DNA from 3 places in the Enterococcus sp. AMC1252 genome. Region 3 is predicted to be linked to each of the others. Evidence: predicted binding sites of a transcription regulator. Region 3 holds the regulator's gene; each other region holds the start of a gene.
What was found. Region 3 encodes NrdR, which represses ribonucleotide reductase genes. Its sites were predicted from a motif close to ACACNATATATNGTGT; they were not measured.
Positions count from the first base shown of each region.

Region 1 (5,548 bases), 680 kb from region 3:
ATTCAATAAAAACCGATGCAGTAGCATCGGTTAAAGGTGATCATATAGATTAAATCAAATTGCTTTTTTTTATTTGTTCATAGGCTTGTTCAGCATCATGGCATTTGTCCCAAATCACAGCTTGCCCAATGGCTAATGATTTTTTGACATCAATAATTCGTTGGTTACTACTGCCTCTAAATTGAAGATTTAAGTTCTTCTTAGATAATTCAAAACGTCCATCTACTAAGATATCAATTTTGTTTAATAGCTCAAGTTTGTCTTTAGATTCTAGTAGTAACTCTTCGAATGTATAACCAGACCAAGACCAGATATCTTTTTTTAGTCCAAATTCTTTATGCACGCGGTCGACAACGGTCAAACAAACGGTTGTATTTAAAAAAGGTTCTCCACCTAATAGGGTGAGTCCTTGCACGTAATCGTGAGATAAATCTTCGATGATTTTGTCTTCTAGCTCTTCTGTGAATGGTTTACCATAGCGAAAATTTTGTACAGCTTTATTAAAACAACCTTCACAAGCAAAAAGGCATCCACTAACATATAGACTATTTCGTACACCTTCGCCATCCACAAAGTTAAAAGCTTTATAATCAGCAATATAGTTTTGACTAAATTCTTCAGCCAACCATTCTTGAGGTTTAGGGTTTTTCATTGTTAGTCATCCTTTCAAATAAAAACGATGCCTGCAAAAGATTGCAGGGGACATCGTTTTTTTGGAATCTAGCTAAATGAACCAACTCTTCGGAAAAAAAGTAAATAATGCTAGTGACAAAAAGCGCCACAATCAATATCTTCTATTTTTCTGTCAGAGTTGACTGTTTCATACCACTTTTTATTTCATATGTTTCACTCGTGACGAGATTTCTTTGTGTCGTCCGTGAACCATTGGCCTAGCTTGGGGATTACCTAGATATCCACAGGTTCGTTTGACAACATCACATGATTTTGGATCATGGTTGCCGCATTGTGGACATTCAAAACCGCGTTCTGTTGGATTGAAATCTCCTTCAAAACTGCATTCATAACAATGGTCGATCGGTGTGTTGGTACCTAGATAACCGACACGGTCATATGCATAGTCCCAAACAGATTCTAACGCTTTTGGATTTTGTTGTAGGACTGGATATTCACAATAATGAATGAATCCTCCAGAACAATATTGAGGATAGTCTTTCTCAAAATCTAATTTTTCAAAAGGTGTTGGATTTTTTCGGACATCGTAGTGGAAACTATTTGTGTAATAATCTTTATCTGTGATATTTTCCACCACGCCAAACTTTTCAGTGTCTAAACGGCAAAAGCGATCCGTTAAACTCTCACTTGGTGTTGAGTAAACACTAAAGTGATACCCGTAAGTATTGCCCCATTTATCTGCATGAGCTTTTAAATCTTTTAAGATCGCAAGCGTAAAGTCTTTTGCTTCAGGATTTGTTTCCCACTCACCTCCGTAAAAGGCAGAAGCTACTTCATATAACCCAATATAACCGAGTGAAACAGTAGCACGTTTATTTTTGAATAATTCATTGACAGAGTCTCTTCTAGACAATCGTTTGCCAAATGCACCATACATATAGAGAATCGGGGCATTTGCAGGGATGGCTTCTTTACAACGATCAACCCGATAAACCAACGCATCTTTCATGATTTCTAAACGTTCAGTAAGAAGTGTCCAGAATTTATCCACATCGCCGTGAGCTTCCATGGCAATTCTAGGGAGATTCAAGGTAACGACGCCTAAGTTCATTCGACCGACATTGATTTCTTCTCCCTGTTCATCTTTCCATCCTTGTAAGAAAGAACGGCAGCCCATTGGCACTTTGAAACTTCCTGTTAAATCAACTAATTTATCATAATTTAAAATATCTGGGTACATTCTTTTGGTCGCACATTCCAATGCAAGTTGTTTTACATCATAGTTTGGATCTGTTTCATTTAAATTTACGCCACGTCTTAAAGTGAAAATCAATTTAGGAAAAATTGCTGTTCTTCTTTCACTGCCTAAGCCATTGATTCTAATTTGTAAAATTGCTCGTTGAATCTCACGTTCGAACCAGTTCAAGCCTAATCCAAACCCTAGAGAAGTGAATGGTGTTTGTCCATTAGATGTGAACAAGGTATTGATTTCATATTCTAAACTTTGCATTGCATCATAAATATCTTTTTGTGTTTTGGTTTTGGCATATTCTTCTTGACGATCAGACCCGTCGATCCATTCTCTAGCATCATCTAAATGTTTTTGATAATTTAATTCAGCAAATGGGGCTAATAGTTCATCCACACGATCGGCAGAACATCCACCGTATTGACTGGAAGCAACATTTGCAATGATTTGAGAAATTTGAGCTGTAGCGGTTTGAATCGATTTAGGCGATTCGACTTCAGCATTTCCAATCTTGAACCCATTATTCAGCATTCCTTTAAAATCAATTAAGCAGCAGTTGGTCATTGGGGTATATGGATGATAATCTAAATCATGATAATGGATGTCGCCTTTTTGGTGTGCATTTGCAACATGAGGAGGCAGCAGTTTCAAACCAATTGATTTTCCTACTATTCCAGCGGTCAAATCGCGTTGCGTGTTGAAAACATCACTATCTTTATTTGCATTTTCATTTACCACAGACTGGTCTTTGTTGATTAATTTACTAATTGTGAAATTGATATCGGTCGCCTTACTGCGTTCAAAATCACGACGAGTGCGGTAGTTGATGTATTCTTGTGCCAGCTCATATTCATTTTTCGTAAGCAAAATATGTTCGACAATATTTTGAATTTCATAAATTTTTACATTATCAGAGAAACGATCTGAAATTTCATGATCAATTCTTTCCACGATTTCTTGAATCCGCTCATGAGCAAGGGGATCCAAAGACCCTCGAATTTTTTGTTCAGCTTTGATCAAAGCGTCATAAATTTTTTGATCATCAAAATCAACCAATCGTCCATCTCTTTTGACGATTTTTATCGTATTCAAGGCTGAATTAGTAGAACTCACTTCATTATTAGCTTGTTTTATCTCCATCATTTGCTACCCATCTCCTCATAGATTTATTCCTTCCTTATCATAAAACAATTCATTAAATCTTTCAACTATATATAGTGTGAAATTTAATTTTTAATCCTTTATAACAACTACATATAGTGTTTATGAGAAATGAAAATAAAGTGAAAACAACTCCCAGATAGGTTTGTGGAAATTGTCACAACTTTTAACTTAGAAAAATAAGTTATTACTAAAAAACTTTTTATTATTACTTAATTGTAAGAGGAAACGATGTTCAGCTACTCTAAATATTGGTAGAATAAGGATAATGAATAAACTGGAGCGAAATCTATGAAAAAAATTTTAGAAGTGAATCATTTAAGCAAGTTGTATGGATATCGAAGTAACCGGGTACAAGTTTTAAATAACATTTCCTTTTCTGTTGAACAAGGTGAATTTGTTGGCATCATGGGTCCAAGTGGGGCAGGTAAATCAACATTACTGAATACTATATCAACAATTGCACTACCAACAACTGGAAGTGTCCGAATCGATGGTCAAGATATTTTGAAAATGCGAGATAATCAAATCAGTGATTTTCGCCGAAAAAAATTAGGGTTTATTTTTCAAAACTTTAATTTAATGGATACACTGACTGTAAAAGATAATATTTTGCTGCCTTTAGCCGTAGATCGAATGCCCTTGAACGAGATGGAGCAGCGCTTAGATCATGTTGCTAGTGTCTTAGGGATCGATCAATTACTGGCTGATTATCCAAATATGATCTCAGTCGGGCAAAAACAGCGTGTGGCTGCAGCAAGAGCATTGATCACCAAACCTAAAATCATTTTTGCGGATGAACCTACAGGCTCCTTAGATTCGAAATCAGCAGCTGAGTTGCTTCAGTATATGACAAATATGAATCTACAAGATGATGCAACAATCATGATGGTCACTCATGATCCATATACGGCGAGTTATTGCAATCGTATTCTATTTATCAAAGATGGAGTGATTTTTTCGGAAGTTGTTCGTCAAGGTTCAAGAAAAGAATTCTTTAACCGAGTGATCGATATGCAGGCAACGATTGGTGGAGGTGGTCGTGCGAATGATTTTTAACTTGTCTTGGAAAAACTTTAAAGGCCAATTTCTTAACTACTTAGTTTATTTTGTCAGTATGACCTTTGCAGTCGTTGTTTACTATTGTTTTAGTGCAATTACATATAATAGAACACTAGCTAATAGGGTTGGTCAAGAGGTTCATATCAATGGCGCGATGAACCTAGGTGGTATTTTGGTTGTGATCATGATTTTGGGATTTATGTTTGCAGCAAATCATTTCTTCTTATTAAAAAGAGGAAAAGAAATTGGCCTGTATCATTTAATTGGTATGCGAAAAGGACAGATTTCATTTCTATTTTTGATTGAAACATTGATGTTAGGGGCAGTATCGCTAGTCACTGGGATTCTTTTGGGGATTATTTTTTCTAAGTTATTCTCAATGATTTTAGCAAAAGCAATGTTTTTACAAGTAGAAAGTTTGTTTTTTGTTTCAATCCCTTCTATGATTCAAACAAGCTTAGCCTTTGTTTTTATGTTGTTGACGGTTTCACTTCGAAGTAGTTGGTTGATATATCGCTATCAAGTAACAAATTTGCTTAAGACAGTTGAAAAAAGCACGATTAACTCCAAAAAATTACCTGTACTAAGGATTTTTTTAGGTATTCTAGGTGTTGTATTTATTTTTATAGGCTATTTGTTATCGTACAATATTATTCGTTTTGGGACCATTTTGATGCATACGAGATTGGGGTTTTCTGGTTTTTTGATTGCGCCGCTAGTTATTATGTTTATTTGTATCTTAGGGACATATTTATTTTTTAAATATACTATGTATCTGATTGCATTTTTATTTGGTAAGAATAAATTTAATTATTATCGAAATTTAAATATGTTGGCGTTGGGAAATACAAAACTTTACATTAAAAGAGGCGGGAATACTTTATTTGCGGTAACGATTTTTATTGCTATTGCTTTAGGAATGATTGGCGGGGCAGCGTCTATTTATACTATAGGTATGAATTCGGTGAATATATCGACACCAACCGATTTTATGGTGGCTGAGAATGATTTTGAAAAAATTGCTCAAATAATAGAAAAGGAACCGGATACAAAAATTGAAGAGCTAGTCACATTAAATTATAAGTTGACGGGTAGCCAATTTCATCTTAAAATTGGACAGGAAGAAAATCAAAATGCAGTAAGTCCAATAAACCTAATGTCACTTTCAAATTATCAAGAATTTCAAAGAATAAACCCATATTTAAAAAATATTGAATTAAAAAACAATCAAGATATTGTTGTCCTAGATAGTATTCAAAATATTCTAAGTGGATTTATTCGTTATGACTCTATTTTTAATTTACCTAATGGAATAAAACTTCATGTATCGGAGATAAGACCTGATTACTTAGGTCAAGAGCTATTAAGGTATAGTTTTACGACGATTGTTGTATCAGATGAGCAGTTTGAGAAAATAAATTCAGGTATAACATACAAGCTGAT
Region 1 covers NZ_CM177097.1:984,358-989,905, forward strand. The annotation lists gene nrdG (anaerobic ribonucleoside-triphosphate reductase activating protein) at 50-652, opposite strand; gene nrdD (anaerobic ribonucleoside-triphosphate reductase) at 833-3,025, opposite strand; gene AC4BB5_RS04585 (ABC transporter ATP-binding protein) at 3,335-4,102, shown strand; gene AC4BB5_RS04590 (ABC transporter permease) at 4,092-5,548, shown strand, end outside.
Region 1: the regulator NrdR is predicted to act here: its motif matches at 3,088-3,103, upstream of nrdD (anaerobic ribonucleoside-triphosphate reductase).

Region 2 (5,548 bases), 790 kb from region 3:
CATCATTAGAATCATAGGTTTTTTTCTCAAATGAAGCAATTGGTTGTAAGTCATTGACTGCAAGATCATTGATCGCAATCCCATGATCTTCAGCATAATATAATATTCTAAAATTCCCTTGATCACTAGCATTAGTGGTTGCTGCAGTCAGATACTCAGCTGTCTGGCTTGTTAGTATCGCTTGAGGTAACTGATCGTTTGGAAAATCAGTACTTAGCTGGCTTAAAACTGCATCTGCTTGTTTAGCTGGTGTATTATTTTCTGACTTCACAGCAGATTGACTTTCACTTGTTTTGGTTTCTGACGAAGATGAAGACGTTTTTATGGAACTTTGGCTTGTGCTACTAGATTTTGTTGTACTTCCTTTAGTTGTTTGGCTTGTTTTTTCTGTATGCTTGGTGGAATTTGAACTTTCAGCCGTCTTGCCTTTGCCTCCACAAGCTGCTAAAGATAATCCTGCAAGTAATATAAATGGGTAGATGATTTTTTTTTTCATTTTTTTCCCTCCTAGACGTTTCTTTTCTTTAGTTTATCATTAAATAATGGAATACTCACTTCATACGATTATTGTAGTTATAGGAAATAATATAAACAAAAAAAGAGAACGTATATTCCATCTTCTAAACGTCCGAAGACGCCGACAGAATACCATTCTCGTGGGTTTGGCACCCAATGGGTCGTAAGGGGCTCGAACCCATGACCCGCTGATTAAGAGTCAGCTGCTCTACCAACTGAGCTAACGACCCAAATAATTATTACTTAAATATTGTAGCACTTGAAAGTCGTTTATTCAAGAGGAAACGTCAGATACAACAAAATAAATTACGCTCGTTTTATCTCATTATATCTGACCTTTTTTACTCCGCATGTTCTTTTTTTACAGGACATGTCGTATGACAATCATCGCAACTCTTCCCTTTTTTGATACGAGAATAAACAACATATCCAGCTCCACCAAAAATCAATACTGCTAAAATAAATGTTGCCATGTACTTACCCTCTTTCTAAAGTCGTTATCATCACAACAGGTTCTACTGTTACTTTTGGCTTTCTGACTAAATAATAGCCCATGACTATCACAAGTAATGATGCAATAAATAGGCTCGCCCCAATTTGACCCTTCTCAAAGATCACGTGTCCAAATTGATAGATAATAAAGCTTACCACATAAGCTAAACCACATTGATATCCAATCGCGCCCCAGGTCCATTTCCAGTCGCCCATTTCTCTACGAATCGCACCAATCGCTGCAAAACACGGTGCACATAATAAATTAAAGACTAAAAATGAATACGCAGCGACAGGTGTAAAGGCACCTTGTAAGGCAGACCAAACTTCTACACCATCTTCCGATACTTCACCTAAATGTCCAAACAAGATACCAAAAGTGCCAATTACGTTTTCTTTTGCCACTAAACCAGTTATTGTAGCGACTGCGCCTTGCCAAGATCCCCAACCAAGTGGTGCGAAGAATGGCGCGATGACTTTCCCTAAGTTTGCCAAAATACTTTGGTCAGCCTCCGCCTCTTGCAATGTAAATGAGTAAGTGGAAGTAAACCAAATAATAATACTCATCACAAAAATGATCGTTCCCGCTTTTTTAACAAATGATTTACTACGATCATAGGCATGACGGAGTACACCACGTAATTGGGGCATGTGATAAGCTGGCAACTCCATAATAAATGGTGCTGGATCTCCTGAAAATGAACGTGTCTTCTTCAGTGCAATCCCTGATAATACGATAGCTGTAATTCCTATAAAATAAGCAGATGGTGAAACCCAACTACTCTTTGGGAAAAAAGCCCCTGCAATCAAAGCAATAATCGGCAACTTCGCTGAACATGGCATAAAGGTTGTAACCATGATCGTCATTTTACGGTCTTTTTCGTTCTCTATCGTACGGCTAGCCATGACACCTGGCACACCACAACCTGTTGCAATCAACATAGGAATAAAAGATTTCCCTGACAAACCAAATTTTCTAAACAAACGATCCATCACAAAAGCAATTCTTGACATATAACCACAATCTTCTAAAAAACCTAGACATAAGAACAAAACAACTAACTGAGGTAAAAATCCCAAAACAGCTCCAACTCCAGCAATGATCCCATCTAAAATCAAGCTTTGCATCCAAGGTGCTACTTGCCAACTAGCTAATAGACCTTCGACTCTATTGGGTACAAGATTGCCAAATAATTCATCATTGAGCCAATCCGTTCCCATTGTTCCAACAGTTTGAATCGCTAAATAATAAACAAACCACATAATCGCAGCAAAAATCGGCAAAGCTAGCCAACGATTGGTGACAATTCGATCAATTTTATCACTTGTACTGAATGTGATTTCATTTTGTTCGATTGAACAAAGGGTCGTCAAACGAGTGATAAACTCATACCGCTCGTTGATTACAATTGCTTCACTATCATCTCCAAATATTTGTTCCGTAATCTTAATAATCTCTTCTATTTCATTTTTCTGCATGGCGCTTAATTCTAGATCTTCATAAACTCTAGTATCTCTTTCAAATAATTTAATACTGTACCAGCGGGTTTGCTTTTCGATCACACTGTTCCCTACTACATCCATGATTTCATTTAACGCTGCTTCTAAACGATTGTCATAGGTTGGATAGTTAAGTTCTGGTGGAAAAACTTCAGTAGCTTTAACAGCTTTTTTTATTAGTTCTTCAAGACCTCGATTTTTCAATGCACTAACACCTAGTACATTTATACCTAAGCCATAGGAGAGTTTTTCAGTATTGATTTTTTTTCCAGTTTTATCTAAAATGTCCATCATATTCAATCCAACAACAACAGGAATACCTGTTTCCATTAATTGAGTTGTTAGATATAAATTTCGTTCTAAATTTGTCGCATCAACGATATTTACAATGACATCTGGTCCATCACTAAGTAAATAGTCTCTGGCGACTACCTCTTCTGGTGTGTAAGGAGAAAGAGAATATATGCCGGGTAAATCTTGAATCATTATTTTTTTATCTTTTTTCAGTTTGCCTTCTTTCCGTTCAACGGTCACACCAGGCCAATTCCCTACGTATTGATTTGCCCCTGTCAATGCATTGAACGCCGTAGTCTTTCCACTATTTGGATTTCCCGTAAGAGCAATATGCTGTTCTTTCATCCTTTACCCCTCTTTCTGTACTAAAACTAATTCCGCTTCATTTTTTCTTAGCGTTAGCTCATACCCCCGAAGATTGATTTCGATTGGATCTCCTAAAGGTGCCATCTTTCTAACGAGAATATCTACCCCTTTGGTCAGTCCCATATCCATCAATCGTCTTTTTACTGCTCCTTGTCCGTGAATCCCAATTACGCATGCCTTCTCCCCAACTGTCAATTGATCTAGAGACACCCAATTATCTTCCTCAATACTTTTTTCTACTATTGTAATCTTTTTTAATACAGATAAATTAATCGCAATTCGGCTGTTGTGTAATAATACAATGCCATTCTCACCAGAATAATTCACCAAGACGACCTTTCCACCTGGCACAAGACCAAGATTATTTAGATGCTTCTTGGCAAACCCTTCTGCTTGAATCTCTTCAATTGTATAAACCTTGTTTAACATTGCCTGTGCTAATGTCATCATTGTGTAGTCCTCCCTTATTTTAAAAGTGTAGCAATCTCATTCAGCTCTCCACTTGAAAATAGAAAAATTGACTGTAACGTTTTTTATCATATTATTTTTATCTTTCTTCCGAAATGCTAGCTTGTAAATTTAGCCATTATTATCGATTTGTGAAAAAGTTTCAACAAAATCACCAATGATATTGATAATCGTTCTCACTAAGTATACCTGTTTGTGATTCTCAAATCAATGTTCTTTAGACCTATAGTAAGAAAATATTTTCTAGCCAAAATTTGTTACATTTTCTTAGTGTGTCCTATATCGATTGACCACTATATCTTGTGTTCCGTCAATTAGAAATTCCAACTTAAAATTTAATAAATTTCTTTTTTGAACGTTAAAATGACAATAAAAGTCGCTCAAATATAGAGAATACGTGCTTTCATATTTCTTTCAAAAACACAAAACATGGTATTACACAGAAAAATGAACACAATATGTAGTGCCTAAGTGTTGACTTTTTCCCTGATAGATTTATACTAGTGAAGTAAACTAATTGAGGGGGAATTAAAAATGAACGTAAAAATCTTTTCTAAAAATAATTGTATCCAATGTAAAATGGCAAAACGCTTTTTGAGCGAGAATAATATAGCATTTGAAGAAGTAAATATCGATATCCAACCAGATGCGATCGACTGGTTAAAAGAACAAGGATTCCAAAGTGTTCCGGTTATCACTTCTGATGCTACAACAGTTGTCGGATTCCGTCCTGATCAATTAAAACAATTGGCTAGCTAAAATGAAAATTGTTTATTTTTCAGTCACTGGACAAACTAGACGCTTCATTAAAAAATTGGATTTAGCAGCTTATGAAATTGAGCCTGCGAATCCTTTTTTTGAGATAAATGAGCCCTTTGTCTTAGTTGTTCCTACTTATGACCAAGAAATCACTGAAGTAGTGAACGATTTTCTTGATTACAAAAACAATCGAGAATACTTGCAAGGCGTTGCTGGAGGCGGAAACCTCAATTTCGCAGAATTATATGTGTATACAGCCAAAGACATAGCACGTGATTACAACGTTCCAATGCTTTTTGCTTTTGAATTTAGCGGTACGAACGAAGACGTGGAATCCTTTAAGAAAGTAGTGAATGAACTTGAGTCTAAAAGAAATTAAAGATGTTAGCTATTTTAAGCTGAATAATGAGATCAACCGTCCTGTCGATGGACAAATTCCTTTACATAAGGATAAAGAAGCTTTGGAAGCTTTCTTCAAAGAAAATGTCCTTCCTAATACTAGAACCTTCAATACTATAGAAGAAAAAATTAATTACTTGATCGACAATGATTATTTAGAAACAGCATTTATTGAAAAATATTCTATGGCTTTTATTGAACAATTATATACATTTCTTGACAGTCAAAATTTTGAATTCAAGTCATTTATGGCAGCCTACAAGTTTTATTCACAATATGCACTTAAAAATAATGAAGGAACTGAATACTTAGAAAGCTATGAAGATCGTGTGGCTTTTAACGCCTTGTATTTTGCTGATGGCAATGAAGAATTAGCTTTAGTCTTAGCCGATGAAATGATCCATCAACGTTATCAACCAGCAACACCTTCTTTCTTAAATGCTGGACGTAAACGTCGTGGTGAGCTTGTTTCTTGTTTCTTGATTCAAGTAACAGATGACATGAACAGTATCGGTCGTTCGATCAACTCCGCTTTACAATTATCACGTATCGGCGGCGGTGTGGGTATCACATTAGCCAACTTACGTGAAGCAGGAGCACCAATCAAAGGATACGAAGGAGCTGCCAGCGGCGTGGTTCCTGTTATGAAATTGTTCGAAGATAGCTTTAGCTATTCTAATCAATTAGGCCAACGTCAAGGTGCTGGAGTTGTTTATCTAAACGCCTTTCACCCAGATGTCGAAATGTTCCTTTC
Region 2 covers NZ_CM177097.1:875,380-880,927, reverse strand. The annotation lists gene AC4BB5_RS04025 (hypothetical protein) at 1-496, opposite strand, end outside; tRNA gene AC4BB5_RS04020 (tRNA-Lys) at 674-746, opposite strand; gene AC4BB5_RS04015 (FeoB-associated Cys-rich membrane protein) at 858-989, opposite strand; gene feoB (ferrous iron transport protein B) at 994-3,147, opposite strand; gene AC4BB5_RS04005 (FeoA family protein) at 3,151-3,618, opposite strand; gene nrdH (glutaredoxin-like protein NrdH) at 4,171-4,395, shown strand; gene nrdI (class Ib ribonucleoside-diphosphate reductase assembly flavoprotein NrdI) at 4,397-4,774, shown strand; gene nrdE (class 1b ribonucleoside-diphosphate reductase subunit alpha) at 4,755-5,548, shown strand, end outside.
Region 2: the regulator NrdR is predicted to act here: its motif matches at 3,927-3,942, upstream of nrdH (glutaredoxin-like protein NrdH).

Region 3 (5,548 bases):
TTTAAAAGAAGCCTTCATTGAAGGTCAAGATATCCATTCAAGTACTGCGATGCGAGTGTTTGGTATCGAAAAACCAGAAGATGTAACCCCCAATATGCGCCGTCAAGCGAAAGCTGTAAACTTCGGGATAGTTTACGGAATCAGTGATTATGGTTTGTCACAAAATCTAGGCATTACAAGAAAGCAAGCACAAGAATATATCGATACTTATTTTGAAAAATACCCTGGTGTTAAAAGATATATGGAAGATATCGTACGAGACGCTAAAGACAAAGGGTTTGTAGAAACGCTTTACAATCGCCGCCGTTATTTGCCAGATATCAATTCTCGTAATTTCAACCTTCGTTCTTTTGCCGAAAGAACAGCAATCAATACACCGATTCAAGGTAGTGCTGCGGACATTTTAAAAATTGCCATGATTAACATGGAGCGTCGCTTGAAAGAAGAAGATATGCAGGCAACGATGCTACTACAAGTGCATGATGAACTTGTTTTTGAAGTGCCTGAAAATGAATTAGAAAAACTAAATGCTTTAGTTAAAGACGTGATGGAAAATGCAGTGGATTTACATGTACCTTTGTTAACAGATAGCAGTTGGGGTAAAACGTGGTACGAAGCAAAATAACCAATTAAACTAACTGGAAAAGACTGACTAAACGAAAAAGTGTTTCAAGCATTGCTTCGTTCGTTTCGGTCTTTTTCTTCTAAGGAGAGATAAAATATGCCGGAATTGCCAGAAGTTGAAACGGTCCGAAAAGGATTGGAAAAACTTGTTGTTGGAAAGACGATCGAAGCCGTCACTATTTTGTGGCCGAGGATTATAGAATCACCTGACCCTGAAATTTTTGCGCACCGGTTGATCGGTCAGAAGATTGAGAAAATGAAACGCAGAGGGAAATTTTTGATTTTCAAATTAACAAATTATGATATGATTTCCCATTTACGAATGGAAGGGAAATATGAAACGCATAATCCAGAAGATGAACGAACGAAACATACGCACGTAATTTTCACATTTACAGACGGAACGGAATTACGATATCTCGATGTTCGTAAGTTTGGGCGGATGGTTTTAGTGGCGAAAGACCAAGGAGAAAAATATAAAGGAATTTTAGCGCTAGGCCCAGAACCGATTCCTACCCATTTTAAATTATCAGAATTTCGGACAGGGTTAAAAAGACACCATAAAGCAGTTAAACCGTTATTATTAGATCAGCGTTTAGTGACAGGTTTAGGTAATATCTATGTAGATGAAGCGCTATGGGAAGCGAAGATTCATCCAGAGCAGCCGGCAGATACTTTAAAACCAAAGGAAGTCGAACGGTTATATCACGCAATTATAGATGTTCTTGGACGGGCAGTTGAAGCAGGTGGGACGACAATTCGCAGTTATTTGAATGCTCTTGGTGAGGCAGGTACATTTCAAGTTTCGCTAAATGTCTATGGTCAGACAGAAAAACCTTGTCCAAGATGTGCAACACCAATCAAGAAAATTAAAGTTGCTCAGCGAGGGACCCATTTTTGCCCTAAGTGTCAAACATTGAAAGTGAGGAATTGATTGATGGGGGTAGTACTAGGCCTGACAGGAGGTATCGCAACAGGGAAAAGTACAGTTGTGAATGTTTTTAAAAGCTTGGGTTTTCCAATAGTAGATGCAGATGTAATTGCTCGAGAAATTGTTGAAGTGGGGATGCCAGCTTTGGCAGAAGTCGTTGCAAGTTTTGGTCCAGAGATACTTAATCCAGATGGATCATTAGATCGCAAAAAATTAGGTGAGATTATTTTTTCTGATAAATCTCAAAGAAAAAGATTAAATGAAGTACTTTCTATTTTTTTGAGAGAAGAGATTTTATCTCAGATTAATCAGAAAAAGAATAACTCCGCATTAGTAGTAGTTGATATCCCATTACTATATGAAGGCGGTTATGAGAAATTTGTAGATATAGTTGCGGTGGTGTATGTTCCAGAAAGAATTCAGTTGGCTCGTTTAAAAAAACGAGATCATTTAACTGATAAGGAAGCAGAACAGCGAATAAATAGTCAGTTATCAATTGAAATAAAAAAACAAAAAGCTGATATTATTTTTGATAATCAAGGTACTAAGTTGGCGACGGAAAAAATAGTGAAGAAATGGGTATCAGAAAATATTTCTTGATTATATAACATATTTAAATAACTGACAACGAAGACGTAGAAAATTTTATTTCTATGTCTTCTTTACCGATACATATAACACAATAAACTAATTATTAGTGGTGGATTCAATAAATTCTAATTTTCAAGCGGAAATTGTTTTTTTAGATAACTAGTAAGCGACGGATTAAGTCTAAATAATTGGTTGGTTAACGGACCTACTTGATTTTATTGAAATTAGGAACTTGTTATTAAATCTGTTTTCTTTAATCAGAAAAAAATGCTTAAGAAGTGATTGTAAATGTCTGGTTTCTCAAGCATTTCATGTTATAATATAGATAACAAACTAAAACTAAACTTTAAAAATAGATAATATAAGGTAGAATGAGGTGAATACTATGCGTTGTCCAAGATGTCATCATAATAATTCCCGTGTAATTGATAGCCGTCAAGCGGATGATGGTCGTGCGATTCGTCGCCGCAGAGAATGTGAAAATTGTAATTACCGATTCACAACATTTGAACGGATCGAAGCAGCTCCATTGCTCGTTATCAAGAAGAATGGTGATCGGGAAGAATTTAATAGAGAGAAAATTTTGCGTGGCTTGATTCGATCAGCTGAAAAGCGCCCAGTTGCCATGGAACAAATGGAACAAATCGTAGATAATGTTGAGAATCGCGTGCGTAGTTTGGGGGAAAATGAAGTCTCAACTACTTTAGTCGGCGAATATGTCATGGAAGATTTGGTCAATTTAGATGAAATTGCTTATATTCGATTTGCCAGTGTATATCGTCAATTTAAAGATATGAGTGTATTTTTAAAAGAATTGCAAGGTATCGTAGATAAAGCAAAATCTTCAAATTCAGATACAACGAATGAATAAGGAGGTCTTTCCTTGAAAGACAATTGGAAAGAAGTCCATCCTAAAAGTATTTTTCAAGCAGCAATTCCCTACCCCTTATCCAATCAAGAGCAAATGATACTGACCCTTTTGTATCAGCCGATTATTGGGGCTGAGGCTTTCAGTTTGTATGTGACACTTTTATCAGAAGTAGAAGGAACAAGCATTAGCGAATCACTTTTTCATGCTGATTTGATTACGATGATGGATATGAGTATAAAACAAATCGAAGTAGCAAGAAAGAAGTTAGAAGGAATCGGATTATTATCGACTTTTTTTAAAAACGATGCTGAGTTAGGTGTGCATTTCTTATATCGCTTGAATCATCCTGAAACGGCTGAACGCTTTTTTAAAGATGAAGTCTTGTCATTGACACTTTTAAACAGTGTAGGACAAAGAAAATTAGATAAATTATTTGATCGATTTAAACCAACATTCGTAAATTTAACAGGTTATGAAGAAATTTCAGTTGGGTTTAAAGATGTGTATACTTTCAAAGAGGAGCAAATTATTTCTGAAAGTGAGCAGTTAAGCAGAATGGAGCAATCTTTTATCGATCCGCGACCAGCACAAACCGTCAGTGCAGTTGATGAAAGTTTTGATTGGGCGTATTTTGTTCAAGGAATCGAAAAACTTGGAATTAAATTGCCTGATAATAGCAATGGATTCAAAGAGGAAGTTTTTGTTTTTCATAAATTATTTGGGATCACTGAATTGGATATGATCGATTTTTGTTCCAAGTCATTTGATTATTATACAAGCAAGATTGATGTCAAAGACTTTGAAAGAGCGGTCTATCGAACCTATGATCCAGATAAAAAACAAAGAATTAGTGAGTTTCAAAAGAATGAGTCCGTTGATTTATCTGCTGAGGATCAACAAACCTATCGCTATAACTCACTAAAAATGAATGGTCTTTCAACCCAAGATATCCAGATGATCATGGATAGCGAAAAAAACTTCCCTCTCAATTATTTGGAGGCATTAAAAAATGAACGTGGGGGGTATACAACGCCTCAAGAACGTTCATTGGTCAAATATTTAGTGAGTAAATCTGGCTTGCCTAATAGCGTAATCAACGTTTTGATCAATTACGTTTACAATATTCAAAAACAACCAACACTAAAAGCTGATTATGTAAATCGGATTGCTAATGAATGGGCGCAAAGTGGTATCTTCTCACCTGAAAAGGCAATCGAGCATGTACGTGAAATCGCTAAAAAAGGCAAAGAACAAAAGCAAACAAGACAGCGCTATGGCCAAAATAATCGACCGATTCGTCAAGAGACTTTACCAGATTGGGTAGAGAATCCTGTAGAGGAGCAGAAATTATCCAAAGAGGAACAAGCGCGTCTTGATAAAGAAATTCAAGATTTTTTAAATAAAGGTGGTGGAAATTAATGGAAGATGTAGGGAAAGAGATGTCAAGAATCATTCAAAGCAGAGATATGGGTGAGCGATATAATGAGTTAGTTGAGGTTGTATTGAAAGATACCGATGTCCAAACCTTTATTCAGGAAAATCGTGAACGATTGACGGATGATGATATTCGGAAAAGTTATTCAAAATTATATGAGTTTGTTCAAGAAAAACGCAAGTACCAATTGAACGACCCAACAATGATCGCTCCTGGATATGAACCTAAATTAACCTTGAATTTCCATTATATTGATGTTACATACGTTCCAACAGAAGCACTAATTGCCAAACAAAGAGAAGATGAGATTCGCAAAAGAGTTCGAGCAATGGATATGCCGAAAGATGTTCGAGAAGCAAGTTTAAGTAGATTTGACACAGCATCTCAAGGGCGTGCTCAAGCCATGGCAGAAACAATGAAATTTTTAAACGAGTATACTTCTAATCCAAAAGAATTTCATAAAGGTCTTTATTTACAAGGAACATTTGGCGTAGGTAAATCCTTCTTACTCGGTGCAATTGCCAACAGCTTAGCTGAACGTGGGTTTGTCACAACGATTGTTCATTTTCCAACCTTTACAGTTGAAATGAAACAAGCAATCGGTAAAGATATGGTTGGGCCTAAATTGGATGCTGTCAAAAAATCACCTGTTTTAATGATTGATGATTTGGGTGCAGAATCAATGACTTCGTGGATTAGAGATGACGTGTTAAGCGTTATTTTACAATATCGAATGCAGGAACAATTAGTGACGTTTTTTTCATCCAACCTTGATTTAAAAGATTTAGAAAAGCACTTATCTGTGACGCAACGTGGCGAACAAGAACCTTTAAAGGCTCGTCGAATCATGGAACGTATTCGCTATTTAGCACAAGAAATAACGATGTCAGGGAATGATCGTAGAAATGGTTAGCTGTCTATTTACTAGACGGCTTTTTTTGATGGTAAAGGATGATGATGGACTACCACAGAGAGTATAGCTTATAATAAAGTATCAGTATTGGAGGAAAATCTATGAAAAAAATCGCATTAACAATACTAACAATTTTCTCATTGGCTTCTTTAGGCGCATGTACGAAGAATAAGGAAGACTCAC
Region 3 covers NZ_CM177097.1:1,666,085-1,671,632, forward strand. The annotation lists gene polA (DNA polymerase I) at 1-625, shown strand, start outside; gene mutM (DNA-formamidopyrimidine glycosylase) at 722-1,558, shown strand; gene coaE (dephospho-CoA kinase) at 1,562-2,155, shown strand; gene nrdR (transcriptional regulator NrdR) at 2,532-3,017, shown strand; gene AC4BB5_RS07885 (replication initiation and membrane attachment family protein) at 3,030-4,436, shown strand; gene dnaI (primosomal protein DnaI) at 4,436-5,365, shown strand; gene AC4BB5_RS07895 (hypothetical protein) at 5,467-5,548, shown strand, end outside.